Regions from separate parts of the Sanguibacter sp. HDW7 genome, predicted to be linked through region 2. Evidence: predicted binding sites of a transcription regulator. Region 2 holds the regulator's gene; each other region holds the start of a gene.
The links. The regulator LexA, encoded in region 2, represses DNA repair genes until DNA is damaged. The targets are predictions, from matches to a motif close to TCGAACANNTGTTCGA.
Positions count from the first base shown of each region.

Region 1: a site for LexA is predicted at 2,582-2,597, ahead of G7063_RS15280 (HNH endonuclease signature motif containing protein). Genes of this name have one in related genera too.
Region 3: a site for LexA is predicted at 2,612-2,627, ahead of uvrA (excinuclease ABC subunit UvrA). Genes of this name have one in related genera too.

Region 1 is NZ_CP049862.1:1,991,258-1,997,539, forward strand. It holds gene G7063_RS09240 (MFS transporter) at 1-354, shown strand, start outside; tRNA gene G7063_RS09245 (tRNA-Ile) at 359-432, opposite strand; gene dnaG (DNA primase) at 499-2,445, opposite strand; gene G7063_RS15280 (HNH endonuclease signature motif containing protein) at 2,865-5,330, shown strand; gene G7063_RS09265 (deoxyguanosinetriphosphate triphosphohydrolase) at 5,514-6,282, opposite strand, start outside.
Region 2 is NZ_CP049862.1:1,362,587-1,368,868, reverse strand. It holds gene serA (phosphoglycerate dehydrogenase) at 1-275, shown strand, start outside; gene G7063_RS06395 (DUF5302 domain-containing protein) at 380-556, opposite strand; gene nrdR (transcriptional regulator NrdR) at 652-1,152, opposite strand; gene G7063_RS06385 (LysM peptidoglycan-binding domain-containing protein) at 1,235-1,603, opposite strand; gene lexA (transcriptional repressor LexA) at 1,801-2,535, shown strand; gene G7063_RS06375 (L-lactate dehydrogenase) at 2,619-3,608, opposite strand; gene G7063_RS06370 (ATP-dependent DNA helicase) at 3,666-5,711, opposite strand; gene hflX (GTPase HflX) at 5,752-6,282, opposite strand, start outside.
Region 3 is NZ_CP049862.1:1,580,484-1,586,765, reverse strand. It holds gene uvrA (excinuclease ABC subunit UvrA) at 1-2,581, opposite strand, end outside; gene G7063_RS07380 (YciI family protein) at 2,688-2,972, shown strand; gene G7063_RS07375 (TerC family protein) at 3,049-4,152, opposite strand; gene uvrB (excinuclease ABC subunit UvrB) at 4,384-6,282, opposite strand, start outside.

The DNA.
Region 1 (6,282 bases), 630 kb from region 2:
CGGCTCATCGCCGCCGCAGGCGACGCCGCCCTGCTCGGCGCGGCGACGAACCACGCCGCGTTCAACGTCGGCAACTCCCTCGGCGCGGCGCTCGGCGGTGCCGTCATCGCGGCAGGTCTCGGGTACCTCGCACCCGCCTGGGTGGGGGTCGCGCTCGCGCTCGTCGGGCTCGCGCTGCTCGGTGGGTCGATGGCGTGGGAGCGGCGGGGATGGGCGACGGGGGTCTCGGCGGACGTCCGCGGGGAGGCTGCAGAGATCGCCGACGACGACGCGTCGGGCACGAGCGGCGACGACGCGGGTGTCGCGCGCGACGCTGAAACAGGTGCGTCCGACGTCGTGGATGTGCGGCTGTGATGAGTAGGGCGTCTGGGGCTTGAACCCAGGACCGACGGATTATGAGTCCGCTGCTCTGACCGACTGAGCTAACGCCCCGCGGGCCATGCGGCCCCGGGACAATCTACCGTCCTGACGCCCGCGCGCCGGACCACGCGATCTCCCTCACTGCCCCATCGACGCCTCGCGCAGCAGTCTGCGCTGCTGCTCGAGCCGCAGCAGCTCGGCGAAGACCTGCTGGTAGGCCTCGGGGTCGCGCTCGGCGTCGGTGCGCTGCAGCGCGGAGCGCTGGTCGGCGATGCGCCGGGTCACCTGCATGTCGACGAGCGCGTGGACGACGCCGCGGACGTAGTCGCCGACAGCGCTCTCGCGGTCCTCGGGCAGCGGGGACACGGCGAGCTCGCCGACGAGCCCCGCGACGGGCCCGGCGGACTCCTCGACGACGGCTGCGACCCAGCGCGCGGGGTCGACGGCGCCGACGGAGCGGACTCCCCCGGCGGCGCGGATCGCCTCGTGGACGGCCCGCCAGGCGGGCACGGAGAAGGCGTCGGAGCCGAGCTCGTCGAACACGTCGGGAGTTGCTGCGGGGTGCTGGAGGACGGCCTCGAGCACCTGTCGTTCGAGGCGCGCCACGGGGTCGCGCCGGTCGGGCACGGTGAACCCGCCTGACGCACCGGGGCCACCGGGGACGGGGTCGGCGACGACGGCGCCCGCCGGGACGTCGTCGGCGGCGTGCCGCGGCTGCCCCTGGGCGCGCTCGGCCGACAGGACGGCACGACGGACGACGTCGGCCTCCATGCCGAGCCATCCCGCGAGCTGGCGCGCGTACTCGGAGCGCAGCGCGCGGTCGCGGATGCCGGCGACGACGGGAGCCGACGCGCGCAGCGCGGCGATGCGGCCCTCGGCGTGCGCGAGGTCGTGCGCGCGCAGGGTCGAGCGGACGACGAACTCGAAGAGCGGCTCGCGGGCGTCGATGAGCGCCTGCACCGCCTCCGGACCGTGGGCGAGGCGCAAGTCGCACGGGTCCATGCCGTGCGGCTCGACGGCGACGAACGTCTGGGCGTAGAAGCGCTGGTCCTCGTTGAAGGCGCGCAGGGCTGCCTTCTGGCCGGCGGCGTCGCCGTCGAACGTGAAGATGATCTCCCCGCCGGTCGAGCCGCCGCCCGCGAGCTGGACGCCCGCGCTCGAGGACGTGTCACCAACGAGGCGTCGGACGACGCGCACGTGGTCGGAGCCGAAGGCCGTGCCGCACGTGGCGATCGCCTGTCCGACGCCCGAGAGGTGGGCCGCCATGACATCGGTGTAGCCCTCGACGACGACGACGCGCTTGGTGCGCGCGATCTCGCGCTTGGCGAGGTCGAGGCCGTAGAGGACCTGCGACTTCTTGTAGAGCGTGGTCTCGGGGGTGTTGAGGTACTTGGGGCCCTGGTCCTCCTCGAGGAGGCGGCGGGCGCCGAAGCCGATGACCTCGCCCGTGACGTCGCGAATCGGCCAGACGAGGCGCCCCCGGAACCTGTCGTAGACGCCGCGGTTGCCCTGTGAGACGAGACCGGCCGCGAGGAGCTCGGCCTCGGTGAAGCCGCGTCCGCGCAGGTGGGTGAGGAGCGAGCTCCACCCCTGCGGGGCGAAGCCCACGCCGAACTGTTCGGCGACGGTGCGGTCGAAGGACCGCTGCGCGAGAAACTCGCGGCCCGGGGCGGCGGCCGGCATGAAGAGCTGCTCGGCGAAATACTGGGCGGCCGTCCGGTTGGCCTCGACGAGCCGCTGACGGCGCCCGGGCTCCTCGCCGCGGCGCGCCCCTCCACCCTCCTCGTAGCGGAGCGTGATGCCGACGCGTCCCGCGAGGTACTCGACGGCCTCGGTGAAACCGAGCCCGTCGACCTTCTGGACGAAGCTGATGACGTCGCCACCCTCGCCGCAGCCGAAGCAGTGCCAGCGGCCGACCTGCGGGCGGACGTGGAACGACGGTGTGCGCTCGTCGTGGAAGGGGCACAGCCCCTTCTGCGAGCCGACGCCGGCGGGCTTGAGCGTGACGTAGGAGCCGACTATCTCTTCGATGCGTGCGCGCTCGCGAACGGCGTCGACGTCCTCCCGCTTGATCAACCCGGCCACGGGGCGAGTCTAGTTGCTCGGGCGCGAGGCCGGGGCTGGTCGTGGAGGGCACGCGGGAGCGGCTGCCCTGTGGACAGGCTGCGCCGTCGACAAGGTGCGATCGGGTTCTCCACAGATCTCTCGCTGCGGGTGCAGGTCGAACTTACGTTCGATACGGTAGAGGTATGAACCCTTGCAAGCGTGACGAAGGGGCGGAGCCAGGTGCTGCGGGCACCGCGGCCGCCTCGTGCGCTCACGCGCGTTCGGGCACAGCCGGAGACTCAGGTTCGGCGGACGCGTCCGGCCCGACGGTTGGAGCAGGACCGACTTCTCGGTCAAGCCCGGCCGTGAAGTCGGGCTCGGCTGACGGATCGGGCCCGCCTGACGGGTCGGCCCCGCCTGACGGGTCGGACCCGGCTGCCGTGTCGGACCCGGCTGCCGTGTCAGGCAGTGCTGAGGGGCGAGGCGCGGCTGAGGGGCGAGGCGCGGCTGAGGGGTCGGGTCCGAACGAGAAGTCGGGCTCGACGGACGGCTCAGGCTCGGCAGACGGGTCGGCACCTGGTGCAGGCTCGTCCGGCGAGTCAGACGCGGGCGGGGACGCGGGGGCTCCGCCGAGGCTCGGCGACGAGGCCGCGTTCAGTCGCTTCGTCGCGTCGATCGCGCCACCCCGCTTCACGTCGCGCACAGACTTCGCGGCGTGGCAGCGCAAGCTCGAGGAGACGACCGCGTCGGTCGTCCGCGCGATCGAGGCGGCCGAGGACGCAATCCGCCAGGTCGAGGCGCAGAAGCTGCGCTCGTACGCACTGCTCGACGCGCTCTCGGCGGTCGCCGTGTCGACCGTGTGGGACGAGCGCGCGGGCGGCACGGTGGCCAAGGAACGTGCGAGCGACCTCATGGCGGTCCGCCGCTCGGGCGCAGCGGAGATCGCGACGCGCACCCGCACGACCGAGTCCCAGGTCGGCTCGGCCTGGGACCTGGCCCGGACGGTCGTGCGCGAGCACCCGACCGCGCTCGGGGCGCTCGCCTCGGGGACGATATCGGCCAGGCACGTCGGGGTTCTCGCCGACGAGGCAGCATCGGTGCCGCAGGAGCTGCGGGCCGAGTTCGGGGCCGTCCTCGCGCAGGAGGCCGCAGAACGCACTCCCCCGGAGCTGCGCGCCTGGGCGCGCAAGCACCGCGAGCTCGCGCACCCGGGTTCGCGCGAACGACGTCACCGCAAGGCGCGCGCGGGCCGGTACGTCACGCTCGAGCCGGGTCAGGACGGCATGTGCTGGCTCACGGCGCACCTGCCGACAGTTGTGGGCGCGGCAGTCTTCGATCGGCTCACCGCCGCCGGGGTCGCGTCCCAGGGACCCGACGAGCCACGGACGCTCGCGCAGCTCCGGGCAGACGTCCTCGCCGACTACTGCCTCGCGACGGCGCCGCCGCTCGCACCCGAGGCACTCGTGGCTCCTGCGGAGGAGCCCCAATCGCTGTTCGGCCCCGATGTGAGGGACGCCGACGATCTCCGAACGGACAACTACCCGGTCGAGGAGAGGTACCGGGATGCGTCCGCGCCCGAGACCGCCGAGCCCTGCACCACCGCACCACCACCCACAGGTCCTCCCACCACGACCTCCCCCGCTGCGCCTCTATCAACGATCGAGCCCGACACAGGCATCGTGGCCGACACCTGTACCGGGACTGGGACTGGCCCGGGTACCGGCACCGGGATCAACACCGGGACTGGCACCGGCACCAAGACCGACAATGGCACCGGAACCAAGACCCGCACCAAGTCCAGCACCGACAACGGGACCAGGACCGGAACCGGACCCGCAGAGACCAGCGCCGAAGTAATCAGCACCGGAGGAACCGGCGCTGCCGTACCTGCGAGAAGCGACGGCAACGACAACGGCAACGCCGTGCCCACGGATCTTCGGACCAAGGTCCCGGCCGACGAGTCGGCACGCGCAGCCCTCGCGCGCTCTCCTCAGGAGCGTCGGCTCGTGGCGGCCGAGTACCACGCGACCGCTGACGACGTCGCCAACGTCCGGTCGTCAGCGACCGACGTCGACGTCCATGGCATCCGCCCGACGGTCGCGGTGACGGTCCCGCACACCCTCCTGCTCGCAGCTGCGCGGGCCGCCGAGGATTCGCGGGTGGCGTCGGCTGCACCCGCAGCACGTGCAGCTCGCGACGTCACGCTCGCTCCCGCGACCGAGGCGGGTCGAACCGCGGACGCTGCCGCCGTTGCGCGTGGAACTACGACGTCGGACGCAGCAGGGGACGCGCCGGCTCACGAGGCCGAGCTAATGGGCACAGCTCCGCGCACCCTCGCCTCGGAGCTGGTCGGCCACGGCCCGATCGACGATGCCACGGCTCTCGCGCTCGTCGCGAACGCGTCATCGCTCCGCCGGGTCCTCACGGACCCCGTCACGGGTGTCGCGCTCGACATGTCTCGGGACACCTATGCCGTCCCGGCGCCTCTGCGTACGTTCCTGCAGCTGCGGGACGAGACTTGCCAGTTCCCGGGCTGCCGACGACCTGCGCCGCGGTGCGACGTCGACCATGTCGACGACTGGGCGCACGGCGGCACGACGTCGGCCGACAACCTCGTTCACCTGTGTCGCGCGCACCACCGCCTCAAGCACGGCGGGGACTGGCAGTGCACGGTGCTCGATCCCGAGGTCGCGGGCCTCCCGACGACCGAGGGCCAGCGTCTCCGACCTATGGTCGTCCTGTGGACCGACCCTCACGGAGGGACCCGCATGACGGGAACCGACCTGCGACCCGGCGGGCAGGTGCTCGGCTCGCTCACAGCGGACGGCTCCACACCGACCAGTGGGACGGCGTGTGACAGCCCACCATCCAGCAGCGACACCTCGAGCCCGGAGCCGCAGGCCGCTCCCCCACCGCCGTTCTAGCCCGACAACACTCGAGTCGCTACCCCGGTCCGAGGCCCTCGAGCCAGAACCCCGGCCCAACGAGCGCCGCGTCGAAACATCGGCCCTACGAGCCCCGCGTCAGACCGCTGGCCCGACCTGCCTCAAGTCAGGCCCCCGGCCCAACGACCCTTGAATCAGAACGCTGGCCCAACGAGCCCCGCGTCAGAACACCGGCCCGACAAGCCTCGCGTGCCACTTCGCCGCAGAGACGTCGGTGAGCGACGCGACCTGGTCGATGACGACCCGCAGTCGCGCCGCGTCGTCATCGGCCTCGTGCCAGTCGGCAGCGAACGACTGCTCGAGCGCGGTCGGCGCTCGGTCGACGAGCACCTCGACGAGCTGTCGCAGAACCTGCCGCTGAGCCATGTAGAGCGGTTCGGACTCACGCGGGGCCATGACGTAGGCGACGGCGACGCCCTTGAGGACCTGGATCTCGGCGGCGGTCGCGTCGGGCACGACAAGGCTCGCCGCGTACCTGGTGAGGGGCCCATCGCCGTAGCGCTCGCGGGTCGCGTCGTGCGCAGCGCCGCAGAACCGGCCGATGAGCTGGCTCGTCGAGTCCTTGAGCCGCGCGAGCGAGCGGCGCGAGCCGTCGAAGTCGCTCGGCCACAGTCCGTCGTGCGCGAGGCGCCCCATGGCCGCGTCGAGCTCGTCGGCCGCGAATCTGTCGCCGTACCAGGTGGTGACGGCGTCGATGACGCGTCCGCGCTCGGCGTCCTGCGTCATGAGCCCGAGGTCGAGCTTGCCGCCGACGATCGCGTCCTCGACGTCGTGCACGGAGTAGCTGATGTCGTCGGCGAGGTCCATGACCTGTGCCTCGATGCACTTGACGCCCTCGGGCGCTCCCTGCCGGAGCCAGTCGAACACGGGCTGGTCGTCCGGGTAGACTCCGAACTTGTGCGTGAGCCGCCCCTGCGGTCCCTCCCAGAGG
Region 2 (6,282 bases):
CGGGCTCGACGACCCTCTCGGTCAACCTGCCGAACCTCGCTCTCGAGAACACGGGCGCGAGCCGCGTCGCCTATCTCCATCGGAACGTGCCCGGCGTGCTCGCGAAGGTCAACCAGATCCTCGCCGCGCACGACGTCAACATCGAGGGCCAGCTCCTCGGGACGCGCGGCGACATCGGCTACGTCGTCACCGACGCGGGCTCCGACGTGTCCGCCGACGCGATCGCCGAGCTCACGCAGCTCGACGAGACGGTGCGGCTCCGCGTCCTCGACTAGGACCCGCCTCCCGCGAACGCCACAGGGCCCGCGTTCCCCTCACGGGGAGCGCGGGCCCTGTGGCGTCGCGAGCATCGTGACTGTCGCGACGGACGGTCGTCGGCTCAGCCGGACTTGCGGCGGAACGTCCGCTGCGTGCTGCCGCTCGTCTCGGAACCGTGGACGGCCCCGGTGTTCGCGGCCCGCTCCGCAGTGCGGTCGTTGCCCTTCTTCGCGGCGAGCGCCGCACGGAACTTCTCCTTGACGTCCTCAGGGACGGATCGGTCGTCGTGGTCAGCCATGGGCGCCTCCTTGGGAACGGCCGCGGGTGCGGCACTCCACCTTCTCGCGTCGACAGGCTCGACGCCAACCTTTTGCGCGGCGCGGACGCCCGCCCTCACGCCTCGGGCGCGTCGCTCTCGGCGTCCTGGCCCGCGGGGAGCGTGGCTCCCTCGCGGTCCGCGCGGAGCAGGGTGATCGCGGCCTCGAAGTCCTCGAGCGAGCCGAAGTCCTGATAGACGCTCGCGAAGCGGAGGTAGGCGACGACGTCGAGCTCGCGGAGCGGCCCGAGGATCGCGAGCCCGATCTCGTTGGCGTCGATCTCAGCGCTGCCAGAGCCTCGGATCGACTCCTCGACACGCTGCGCGAGCAGCGCGAGGTCGTCGTCGCTCACGGGACGGCCCTGGCACGCCTTGCGGACGCCCGCGACGACCTTGTCGCGCGAGAAGGGCTCGGTCGCACCGGAGCGCTTGACCACCGTGAGGCTCGAGGTCTCGACCGTCGAGAAGCGCCGGCCGCACTCGGGGCACTGGCGACGGCGCTTGATCGAGAGCCCGTCGTCGGACGTGCGTGAGTCGACGACGCGGGAGTCGGGGTTCCGGCAGAACGGGCAGTGCATGTGCGTCCTCGGGGATGTCACTTCGGGGGGCATCGCGACGATAGGCCCACGCCCCGCGCCACGCAAGGCGGCGCGCCGCTCCTCAGTCTGCGTCGACGACAGGGACGACGAGCTGCTGACCCGCCGCGAGGCTCGAACCCGTGAGGCCGTTGAGCCGTGCGATCTCCTGCAGCGCGTCGCGCACGTCAGCCCCGGGCGCCGTGACGGACGAGGCGATGGCCCACAGCGACTCCCCTGCACCAACCGTACGGACCGTCACCGCCTGCGCCCCCGCAGGGGCGTCGGCCGTCGCCCCGTTCGCGAACACGAGCGCTCCGGAACCGAGGACCGCGGACACGAGCAGACCGAGGACGATGCGTCCACGGCGCGTGATCCGGAGCGGCGCAAGCTCGGGCGCCGGCGCAGCGGCACGGGCAATGCGGGGCGAGGCCGCCAGGCTCATGGTGCTCATCTCGGTGCTCCTCCGTCGGTCGAGGTGAACCTCGAACGCCTGTTCGTCGAACTGCTGTTCTATTTCTAGCAGGGTCCGCCACGGATGTCGAGACACGCTCGAACGGATGTTTGAACCCGCCGGTGTCCTCCCCTAGGCTGACGAAGGACAGCCGACCACGAGCCTCCGACATTCGGGGGTCGACGAGGGAGCAGCACGTGACGCAGACCGCCTCCGGGCCCACCGGGCCCGACCTTCCCGTGACGCGGGCGCTCACGGGACGCCAGCGCGCGGTGCTCGAGTGCATCCGCGCGTCGCTCGACGAGCGTGGCTACCCCCCGACGATGCGCGAGATCGGTCGGTCCGTCGGACTCACGAGCCCGTCGAGCGTCAAGCACCAGCTCGAGGCACTCGAGCGCAAGGGCTATATCCGCCGCGACCCCCACAGCCCGCGCGCGCTCGAGATCGTCCAGGCGGACGACGCCCGCGTCGTCGCCACGTCGGTGCCCTCCCCGGTCGAGCCGGACGCCCGGCCGCGGATCGTCCACGACTCCGCCGCCGAGGACGACTCGCGCCCCACCCCGTCGTACGTCCCGCTCGTCGGCCGCATCGCCGCAGGCGGCCCGATCCTCGCCGAGCAGGTCGTCGAGGACGTCTTCCCCCTGCCCCGCCAGCTCGTCGGCGACGGCGAGCTCTTCATGCTCAAGGTCCAGGGCGACTCGATGATCGACGCGGCGATCTGCGACGGCGACTGGGTCGTCGTCCGGCGTCAGCCCGTCGCCGAGAACGGCGAGATCGTCGCCGCGATGATCGACGGCGAGGCGACGGTCAAGACGTTCAAACGCACGTCCGGCCACGTCTGGCTGCTGCCGCAGAACTCCGCGTACGCGCCCATCCCCGGCGACGGCGCACAGGTCCTCGGCCGCGTCGTCTCGGTGCTGCGCTCCCTGTAGCCCGACCGCACCCGGACAGCGACCACGGCAGCATGACGAAGGCCCCCTCCGCGGAGGGGGCCTTCGTCATGCTGCCGTGGTGCTCAGAATCCGAACTCGCGTGCGACCGCACGCAGGTGGTCCGCCGACGCCTTGAGGCCGTCGTACTCGGCGTCCGACAGCGGCACCTGCAGCTGCTCGTACACGCCGCGACGCCCGACGATCGACGGGACGGACAGGCACACGTCGGAGATCCCGTAGTAGTCCGTGAGGAGCGAGGAGACCGGAAGGACCGAGTGCTCGTTCGTGAGGATCGCCTCGATGATGCGCGTGCCCGCGAGCCCGACCGCGTAGTTCGTCGCGCCCTTGCCCTCGATGATCTTGTACGCCGAGTTGACGACCTCGTCTGCGATGCGCGCGCGGTCGTCGTGCGTGAGCGGTCCGTGGTGCTCCGACTGACGGTTCCACTCGAGGAGCGGCACGCCACCGATCGTCGCGGAGTCCCACAGCGGGATCTCGGTGTCGCCGTGCTCGCCCGCGATGTAGGCGTGGACGTTGCGCACCGCGACGCCGCAGTGCTGCGCGATGAGGAAGCGCAGGCGCGAGGTGTCGAGCACCGTGCCCGAGCCGAACATCTGGCTCGGCGGCAGGCCCGAGATCTTCAACGACGCGTACGTCACGACGTCGACCGGGTTCGTCACCATGATGTAGACGGCGTTCGGCGCGGCCTCGACGAGCCCCGGGAGGATCTTCTTCATGAGGTCGATCGTCGCGCCCGCGAGCTCGGTCCGGGTCTGCCCCGGCCTCTGCTTCGCGCCCGCCGTGACGACGACGACGTCGGCGTCCGCGCAGACCTCGACGTCGGCCGAGCCGATGACCTGGGCCTCTGGCACGAACTGCACGCCGTGCGAGAGGTCGAGCACCTCCGCCTCGACCTTGGCGGCGTTGATGTCCATGAGCGCGACCGTGCGCGCCGCGCCGCGCATGAGCGCCGCGTAGGCGAGCGTCGAGCCGACGGCTCCTGCTCCCACGACGGCCAGCTTGGTCGTGCGCAGCGCCGTGTGCTCGTCGGGGTGCGGCGTGATGTTCGGCATCGTTCCTCCAGGGTTGAGCAGCGGGTCGCGCGAGCGGCCCGCAGGTCCTGGTCCAGCCTAGCGAGCGGGCTCGCCCTCGGTGAGCCGTCTCAGGGCGCCGAGGACCGTCGCGCGGTCGGTCGTCGGCCACAGCGGGGGCATCGAGCGCGTGAGGAAGCTGCCGTAGCGCGCGGTCGCGAGGCGTGAGTCGAGCACCGCGACGACGCCGCGGTCCGTCGAGGTCCTCACGAGGCGACCTGCGCCCTGCGCGAGCAGGAGCGCCGCGTGCGTCGCCGACACCGACATGAAGCCGTTGCCACCCGCTGCGGCGACTGCCTCGGTCCGCGCGGAGCGCACGGGGTCGTCGGGCCGCGGGAAGGGGATGCGGTCGATGAGGACGAGGCTGCACGAGCGCCCAGGCACGTCGACGCCCTGCCACAGAGAGAGCGTTCCGAAGAGGCACGTCGCCTCGTCCTCGGCGAACTGCTTGACGAGCGTCGGCAGGACGTCGTCGCCCTGGCACAGCACGGGAACGTCGAGCCGCTCGCGCATCGCGGCCGCGACGGTCTCGGCGGCGCGTCGGGACGAGAAGAGCCCGAGCGTGCGACCGCCCGCGGCCTCGACGAGCTCCGCGATCGTGTCGAGCTGCGCCTCCGTCGCGGGTTCGCGGCCCGGCGCGGGCAGGTGCTTCGCGATGTAGAGGATGCCCTGCTTGGCGTAGTCGAAGGGTGTGCCGACGTCGATGCCGTCCCAGCGCGCCTCGGGCCCGTCGCCGCCGGCCGAGCCGAGGCCGAGCGAGCGCGCGACGTGCTCGAAGGACCCGCCGAGGCTCAGCGTCGCCGACGTGAAGACTCCCGTGCGCTCCGCGAGCAGCGACGTCCGCACGAGGCCCGAGACGCTCATGGGCGCGACGTGGAGGCGCGTCGCACCACCCGCCTCCCACGAGCCGCGCGAGCACCACAGGACGTCGTGGCCCGACGGGTCCGCGGCCATGCGCTCGGCCGTCTCGAAGAGGATGAGCATGCCGGCCTGCGCGACCTTGAGCGCGCCGTCGGCGTCCGCCTTGGGCTCGGGCTTGAGCGCGGTGACGAGCTCGCGCGCCTCGTCGCGCACGGCACCGACGGCCGCGCTCACGCCCTCGGGCAGGCCGTGCGGGAAGCGCCCCTCGGGCAGGTCCATGAGCAGCGCGCCAAGGTCGGCGGCCGCACGGTCGAGCGCCGCCGTCCCGATTCCCTGGCGCCGCGCGAGCCGCGCCGCCTGGTCGATCGAGAGCGTCGAGAGCTCGAGCGTCGCCTGGTTCGTGATGCGGTCCGTGAGCTCGTGCGCCTCGTCGACGACGAGCGCCGAGTGCTCGGGCAGGACTCCCGGCGAGCCCGAGGCCGCGATGCCGAGCATCGCGTGGTTCGTCACGACGACGTCAGCCTCGCGCGCGAGCGCCCGCGCCCGTTCGGGGAAGCACTGCTCGACGAGGGGGCACCTGGAGCCCAGGCACTCCATCTTCGTCACGGACACCTGCCGCCACGCCCGCGCGCTCACTCCCGGCACGAGGTCGTCACGGTCGCCCGTCGTCGTCTCCTGGGACCACTCGCGCAGCCTCACGACCTCACGGCCGAGGCGCTTGATCGCGCTCTCGTCGCGCGGTCCGTCGTCGTCCTCGAGCGGGTCGGGCGCCGAGCCCGCGTCCGACAGGTCGAAGAGCGTCGAGCCGGGCTCCTCGGGGTAGCCGCCCTCGACCTTGTGGAGGCACAGGTAGTTCTGCCAGCCCTTGAGCAGCGCGATGCGCGGCGGGCGCGGCAGGCTGTCCGAGAGAGCGTCCGCGACGAGCGGGAGGTCCCGCGTGAGGACCTGCCGCTGGAGCGCGAGCGTCGCGGTCGAGACGACGACGCGCTCGCCGGCCGTCACCGCGTGGTGGACGGCCGGGACGAGGTAGCCGAGCGACTTTCCCGTGCCCGTGCCCGCCTGGACGAGCAGGTGCTCGCCCGTCGCGAACGCGGTCGCGACGCGCTCCGCCATGGTCCGCTGCCCCTCGCGGGGGCTCCCGCCGAGCGCCGCGACCGCGGCTTCGAGGAGCGGTCCGACCGCTGCGGCGACGTCGGTCTCGGTGTCGTCGGGCGTCGGGGTCACCGCGTCATCCTAGCCATCGCGCCGCCCGTGCGGGCGCGCCTCAGGACGGGCTGTGGGCGACCGCGACGGCGTCGAGCTCGGTTGCGAGCGCCTCCCCTGCACGACCGCGCAGGCGTGTGCCCGCGGGCGTGTGCTCCTCGAGGTCGATCTCCCCCTCGTGGTGCATGCGGTGGACGAGGTCGCCGCGCGTGTAGGGCACGGTGAGGTCGATCTCACGGTCGGGCCGCGGCAGCGCCGCGGCGATGTAGGCGAGGAGCTCGGGGATGCCCGCGCCCGTGTGCGCCGAGACGACGAGCGTGCGTCGCTCGCGGCCACGGACGCGCGCGATGACGTCCGGGTCGGCCGCGTCGGCCTTGTTGAGGACGATGACCTCGGGCACGTCGAGCGCGCCCGGGATCTCCGCGAGGACCTCCCGCACCGCCGTGATCTGGCCCTCGGGGTCCGGGTGGGACGCGTCGACGACGTGGAGCAGCAGGTCCGCGTCGGCGACCTCCTCGAGCGTCGAGCGGAACGCCTCGACGAGCTGGTGCGGGAGCGACCTCACGAAGCCGACGGTGTCGGCGAGCGTGTA
Region 3 (6,282 bases), 220 kb from region 2:
CGAGCACGTAGATCGTGCGGCCCGTCGAACGGCGCTGGAGCTCGGTCGCGAGCTTGACGCGCTGCGCCTCGCCGCCCGAGAGCGTCGTCGCGGGCTGCCCGAGACGCACGTAGCCGAGCCCCACCGAGACGAGCGTCGTGAGGTGACGGGCGATCGCGGGGACCGCGGCGAAGAACTCCGCGGCCTCCTCGATGGGCATGTCGAGGACCTCGGCGACAGTGCGGTTCTTGTAGCGGACCTCGAGCGTCTCACGGTTGTAGCGCGAGCCGCCGCAGACCTCGCACGGCACGTAGACGTCGGGCAGGAAGTTCATCTCGATCTTCAGCGTGCCGTCGCCCGAGCACGCCTCGCAGCGCCCGCCCTTGACGTTGAACGAGAAGCGGCCGGGGCCGTAGCCGCGGACCTTGGCCTCCGTGGTCTGCGCGAAGAGCTTGCGCACGTGGTCCCACACGCCCGTGTACGTCGCGGGGTTCGACCGGGGGGTGCGACCGATGGGCGCCTGGTCGACGTGGACGACCTTGTCGAGGTGCTCGAGCCCTGTGACGCGCGTGTGGTAGCCGGCGACGCGGCGGGCGCCGTTGAGCTCGTTGGCCAGCACGGTGTGGAGGATCGAGTTGACCAGGGTCGACTTCCCCGAGCCCGAGACGCCGGTTACCGCGGTGAGCACACCGAGCGGAAAGCTCACGTCGATGTTCCGCAGGTTGTTCTCGCGCGCCCCGACGACCGTGAGCTGACGGTCCTTCTCGGTGCGGCGGCGCGTCGCGGGCATGGGGATGCTGCGACGGCCCGCGAGGTAGGCGCCCGTGACGGACTCCTTCGAGGCCAGCAGACCGGCGTAGTCGCCCGAGTGGACGACGCGCCCGCCGTGCTCACCGGCTCCGGGGCCGATGTCGACGATCCAGTCGGCCGTGCGGATCGTGTCCTCGTCGTGCTCGACGACGATGAGCGTGTTGCCGAGGTCGCGCAGGCGCGTGAGCGTCTCGATGAGCCGGCGGTTGTCACGCTGGTGGAGACCGATGCTCGGCTCGTCGAGCACGTAGAGCACGCCGACGAGGCCCGAGCCGATCTGCGTCGCGAGCCGGATGCGCTGGGCCTCCCCGCCCGAGAGGGACCCTGCGGCGCGCGCGAGCGTGAGGTAGTCGAGACCGACGTCGAGGAGGAAGCCGAGCCGCGCGTCGATCTCCTTGAGCACCTGCCCCGCGATGACCTTCTCGCGATGGCCGAGCTCGAGGCGGCCGAGGAAGTCGTGCGCCTCACGGAGCGACATCGCGCAGACCTCGGCGATCGAACGCCCCGAGACCTTGACCGCGAGGACCTCTGGCTTGAGACGCGTCCCACGGCACGTCGGGCACGGGACCTCGCGCATGAAGGCCTCGTACTTCTCCTTCGACCACTCGGACTCGGTCTCGGAGTGGCGACGCTCGAGGAACGTCATGACGCCCTCGAAGCCCGTGGAGTACTGGCGCTCACGACCCCAGCGGTTCTTGTACCTCACGTGGACCTTGTGGTCGCGTCCGAAGAGGATCGCCTCACGGGCACGCTCAGGCAGAGCGCGCCACGGAACATCCATCGAGAAGCCGAGCTCCTCGGAGAGCGCCGTGAGGACGCGCTCGAAATACTCCGAGGACGTCTGTGCCCACGGGGCGATCGCGCCCTCGCGAAGCGTGCGCTCCTCGTCGGGGACGATGAGCTCGGGGTCGACCTCGAGCCGCACGCCGATGCCCGTGCACTCGGGGCACGCGCCGTAGGGTGCGTTGAAGGAGAAGGTGCGCGGCTCGATCTCGTCGAGAGTGAGCTCGTGGTCGTTGGGGCACGCGCGGTGCTCGGAGAAGCGGCGCTCGCGCTCGGGGTCGTCGGCCGGCAGGTCGACGAGCTCGACGAGGACGAGACCGCCTGCCAGCCCGAGCGCCGTCTCGACGGAGTCGGTGAGTCGGCGCTGGACGCCCTCCCGTGCGACGAGGCGGTCGACGACGACCTCGATCGAGTGCTTGAGCTTCTTCTCGAGCTGCGGCGGATCCGTGAGCTGGACGACCTCGCCGTCGACGCGCGCACGGGCGAAGCCCTTGGTCTGAAGCTCCTTGAAGAGCTCCGCGTACTCCCCCTTGCGTCCGCGGACGACAGGGGCGAGGACCTGGTAGCGCGTGCCCTCCGGCAGCTCGAGCAGCCGGTCGACGATCTGCTGCGGGGTCTGGGAGGCGACGCGTTCGCCGCAGACGGGGCAGTGCTGCGTCCCGGCGCGCGCGAACAGGAGACGCAGGTAGTCGTACACCTCGGTGATCGTGCCGACGGTCGATCGCGGGTTCCGGTTCGTCGACTTCTGGTCGATCGAGACCGCGGGCGAGAGGCCCTCGATGAAGTCGACGTCAGGCTTGTCCATCTGCCCGAGGAACTGCCGCGCGTACGCCGAGAGCGACTCGACGTAGCGGCGCTGCCCCTCGGCGAAGATCGTGTCGAACGCGAGCGACGACTTTCCGGACCCTGAGAGGCCCGTGAAGACGATGAGCCTGTCACGGGGTAGGTCGAGGTCGACGCCCCGGAGGTTGTGCTCACGGGCGCCCTGGACGACGAGACGATCACTCACCCCGCCATCGTAGTGCAGAGAACCGCACTTTCGCACACGTGTTCGACGTCACGTCGCACCGCGGACGCGTCCACCACGTCGACAGCTCCCCTGCCAGGATGGCGGGATGACCGTCTACGCCGTGCAGTACACGTATACCGACGACACGCCGACGCTCGACGCCGTGCGCCCTGAGCACCGCGCATTCCTGCGCTCGTGCCTCGACGCCGGGTCGCTCCTCGCATCGGGGCCGCTCGAGGGCGGCCGCGCGCTGCTCCTGCTCGTCGCGCCGGACGTCGACGCGCTCGACGCGCTCCTCGCGCGCGACCCGTTCGCGGCAGCGGGCGTCATCGCGTCCGTCGAGTCCGCGACGTGGAACCCCGTGATCGGCCCGTGGGCAGAGCTCGCCTGAGCCCGCCTCGCAGCACACGAACGCCGGAGGGCGGTGGCACAAGCCACCGCCCTCCGGCGTTCGTGCGTGCGACAGGTCAGCGCGCGTCTGTGTCGTCCGGGGTTTCGGCCGACGTGCCTGACGCCTCCGTCGCGGCCGTCCCTGCCGTGACAGGCGCGGCCTCGCCCTCGTGGGCAGGCGCAGGCAGGTGGGGCTTGCCGTCGGAGTCGGTGGTGCCCTTGGCCGCGTCGCGGCGCGTCTTCCAGAGGCTCGCGACGGTGACGATGACGAGGGTGCCGATGATGACGGTCAGCGAGGTCGCGATGCCGATCTCTGGGGCCCACTCGATGTGCTTGCCGCCGTTGATGAAGGGGAGCTCGTTGACGTGCATCGCGTGGAAGATGAGCTTGAAGCCGATGAACGCGAGGATGACGCCGAGGCCCTGGGCAAGGTAGACGAGCCTGTCCAGGAGCCCGCCGATGAGGAAGTAGAGCTGGCGTAGGCCCAGGAGCGCGAGCGCGTTCGCCATGAAGACGACGTAGGGCTCCTGCGTGAGGCCGTAGATCGCGGGGATCGAGTCGAGCGCGAAGAGGAGGTCGGTGAAGCCGATCGCGACCATGACGAGGAACATCGGCGTGAGGAAGCGCTTGCCGTTCTTCTTCACGGTGAGCTTGTCGGAGTTGTACTCGTCGACGGTCGGGACCATCTTCTTGAAGAGAGCGACGATTGCTCCGCCGGGGACCTTGTCCTCGTGGTCGGACTCGGGCTGGACCTGCTTCCAGGCGGTCCACAGGAGGATCGCGCCGAAGAGGTAGAAGACCCAGGACCAGGCGTTGAGCGCGGCTGCGCCGAGGAGGATGAAGATCGTCCGCATGATGAGGGCGATCGCGACGCCGACGAGGAGGACCTTCTGCTGGTTCTCCCGCGGCACGCGGAACGACGTCATGATGAGCAGGAAGACGAAGAGGTTGTCGACCGAGAGGCTCTTCTCGGTGATGTAGCCCGCGAAGAACTCACCGCCGTGCTCGGGGCCGACGATGACCATGAAGACGATGCCGAAGACGATCGCGAGCGCGATGTAGACGGCGGACCAGATCGCCGACTCCTTGAACGTCGGCGCGTGGGGCGTCCGGACGTGCGCGTAGAAGTCGAAGATGATGAGGCCGAGGACAGCGGCTGCGGAGATGAGCCACACGGACATATGGATGTCGAGCACCGAGTTTTCCTCCGGTACGTAGCACGATGTACCGGAGGTCTCTCCCGCCCGGCGCGCATGCGCTGAGTCCGGACCGATGGCACCGGGGAGGCTACGGAGCCTGCCGTGATGACGACACCATCGTGATGGGGATACTCCCCTCCAACTCGTCCATGCTAACCGGTGACCTTGGTCCCGCGCGGCATGAGCCGCGTCACGGCCGGCGTGGCGCCAGCCTCACTCGGTCGCGGCCCGCATCTGGCGCAGCTCCTTCTTGAGCCCGGAGATCTCGTCGCGCAGCCGTGCGGCGAGCTCGAACTGGAGCTCGCCAGCCGCTGCGTGCATCTGGTCGGTGAGCTCCTGGACGAGGCTTGCGAGGTCGCCCGCCGCGGAGACCGCGGGGCGCTCCGAGCTCGCTGCGGCGTTCTTGCCGCGGCCGGCGGGCGTCTTGCGGTAGCCGCCGGCGAGGAGCTCGGCGGTGTCGAGGTCCTCGCGCGCGAGCATGTCGGTGACGTCGGCGATCTTCTTGCGGAGAGGCTGCGGGTCGATGCCGCGCTCGGTGTTGTAGGCGATCTGCCTCTCGCGGCGGCGTTCGGTCTCCTCGAGGGCGGTCTGCATGGCGGGCGTGATCTTGTCCGCATACATGTGGACCTGGCCGGAGACGTTGCGGGCCGCGCGGCCGATCGTCTGGATGAGGGACTTCGCGGAGCGCAGGAAGCCTTCCTTGTCGGCGTCGAGGATCGCGACGAGCGAGACCTCGGGCAGGTCGAGGCCCTCGCGCAGGAGGTTGATGCCGACGAGGACGTCGTAGACGCCGAGGCGGAGGTCGCGCAGCAGCTCGACGCGCGCGAGCGTGTCCACCTCGGAGTGGAGGTACCGGACCCGCACGCCCTTGTCGAGGAAGTAGTCGGTGAGGTCCTCGGCCATCTTCTTGGTGAGCGTCGTGACGAGGACGCGCTCCTCCTTCTCGACGCGCGTGCGGATCTCCTCGAGGAGGTCGTCGATCTGCCCCTTGGTGGGCTTGACGACGACCTCGGGGTCGATGAGGCCCGTCGGGCGGATGATCTGCTCGACGACGCCGTCGGAGAGTCCGAGCTCGTAGTCGCCCGGGGTCGCCGAGAGATAGACGGTCTGGCCGATCCGGTCGACGAACTCCTCCCAGCGCAGGGGCCGGTTGTCCATCGCGCTCGGGAGGCGGAAGCCGAAGTCGACGAGGTTGCGCTTGCGCGACATGTCGCCCTCGTACATCGCGCCGATCTGCGGGACGGTGACGTGCGACTCGTCGATGACGAGGAGGAAGTCGTCGGGGAAGTAGTCGAGGAGCGTGTGCGGCGGCGTGCCCGCCTCGCGGCCGTCGATGTGCCGCGAGTAGTTCTCGATGCCGGAGCAGCTGCCGACCTGGCGCATCATCTCGATGTCGTACGTCGTGCGCATGCGCAGGCGCTGGGCCTCGAGGAGCTTGCCCTGACGTTCGAGGTCGGCAAGTCGCGCCTCGAGCTCGGACTCGATGCCGGCGATCGCGCGCTCCATGCGCTCGGGCCCGGCGACGTAGTGGGTCGCGGGGAAGATGTGGATCGACGGGACGGTCGTGACGATGTCGCCCGTGAGCGGGTGCAGCGTGTGGATCGCCTCGATCTCGTCGCCGAAGAACTCGATGCGGATCGCAAGCTCCTCGTAGACGGGGATGATCTCGACCGTGTCGCCGCGGACGCGGAACGTGCCGCGCGTGAAGGCGAGGTCGTTGCGCGTGTACTGCATCTCGACGAACCGCCGCAGGAGGCCGTCACGGTCGATCTGGTCGCCGACGTCGAGCCGTTGCATACGCTCGACGTACTCCTGGGGCGTGCCGAGGCCGTAGATGCAGGAGACGGACGCGACGACGATGACGTCACGCCGCGTGAGCAGCGAGTTCGTGGCCGAGTGGCGCAGCCGCTCGACCTCGTCGTTGATCGCGGAGTCCTTTTCGATATAGGTGTCCGTCTGCGCGATGTACGCCTCGGGCTGGTAGTAGTCGTAGTACGAGACGAAGTACTCGACCGCGTTGTTGGGGAGCAGCTCGCGGAACTCCGTCGCGAGCTGAGCAGCGAGCGTCTTGTTGGGTGCCATGACGAGCGTCGGGCGCTGCACCTGCTCGAT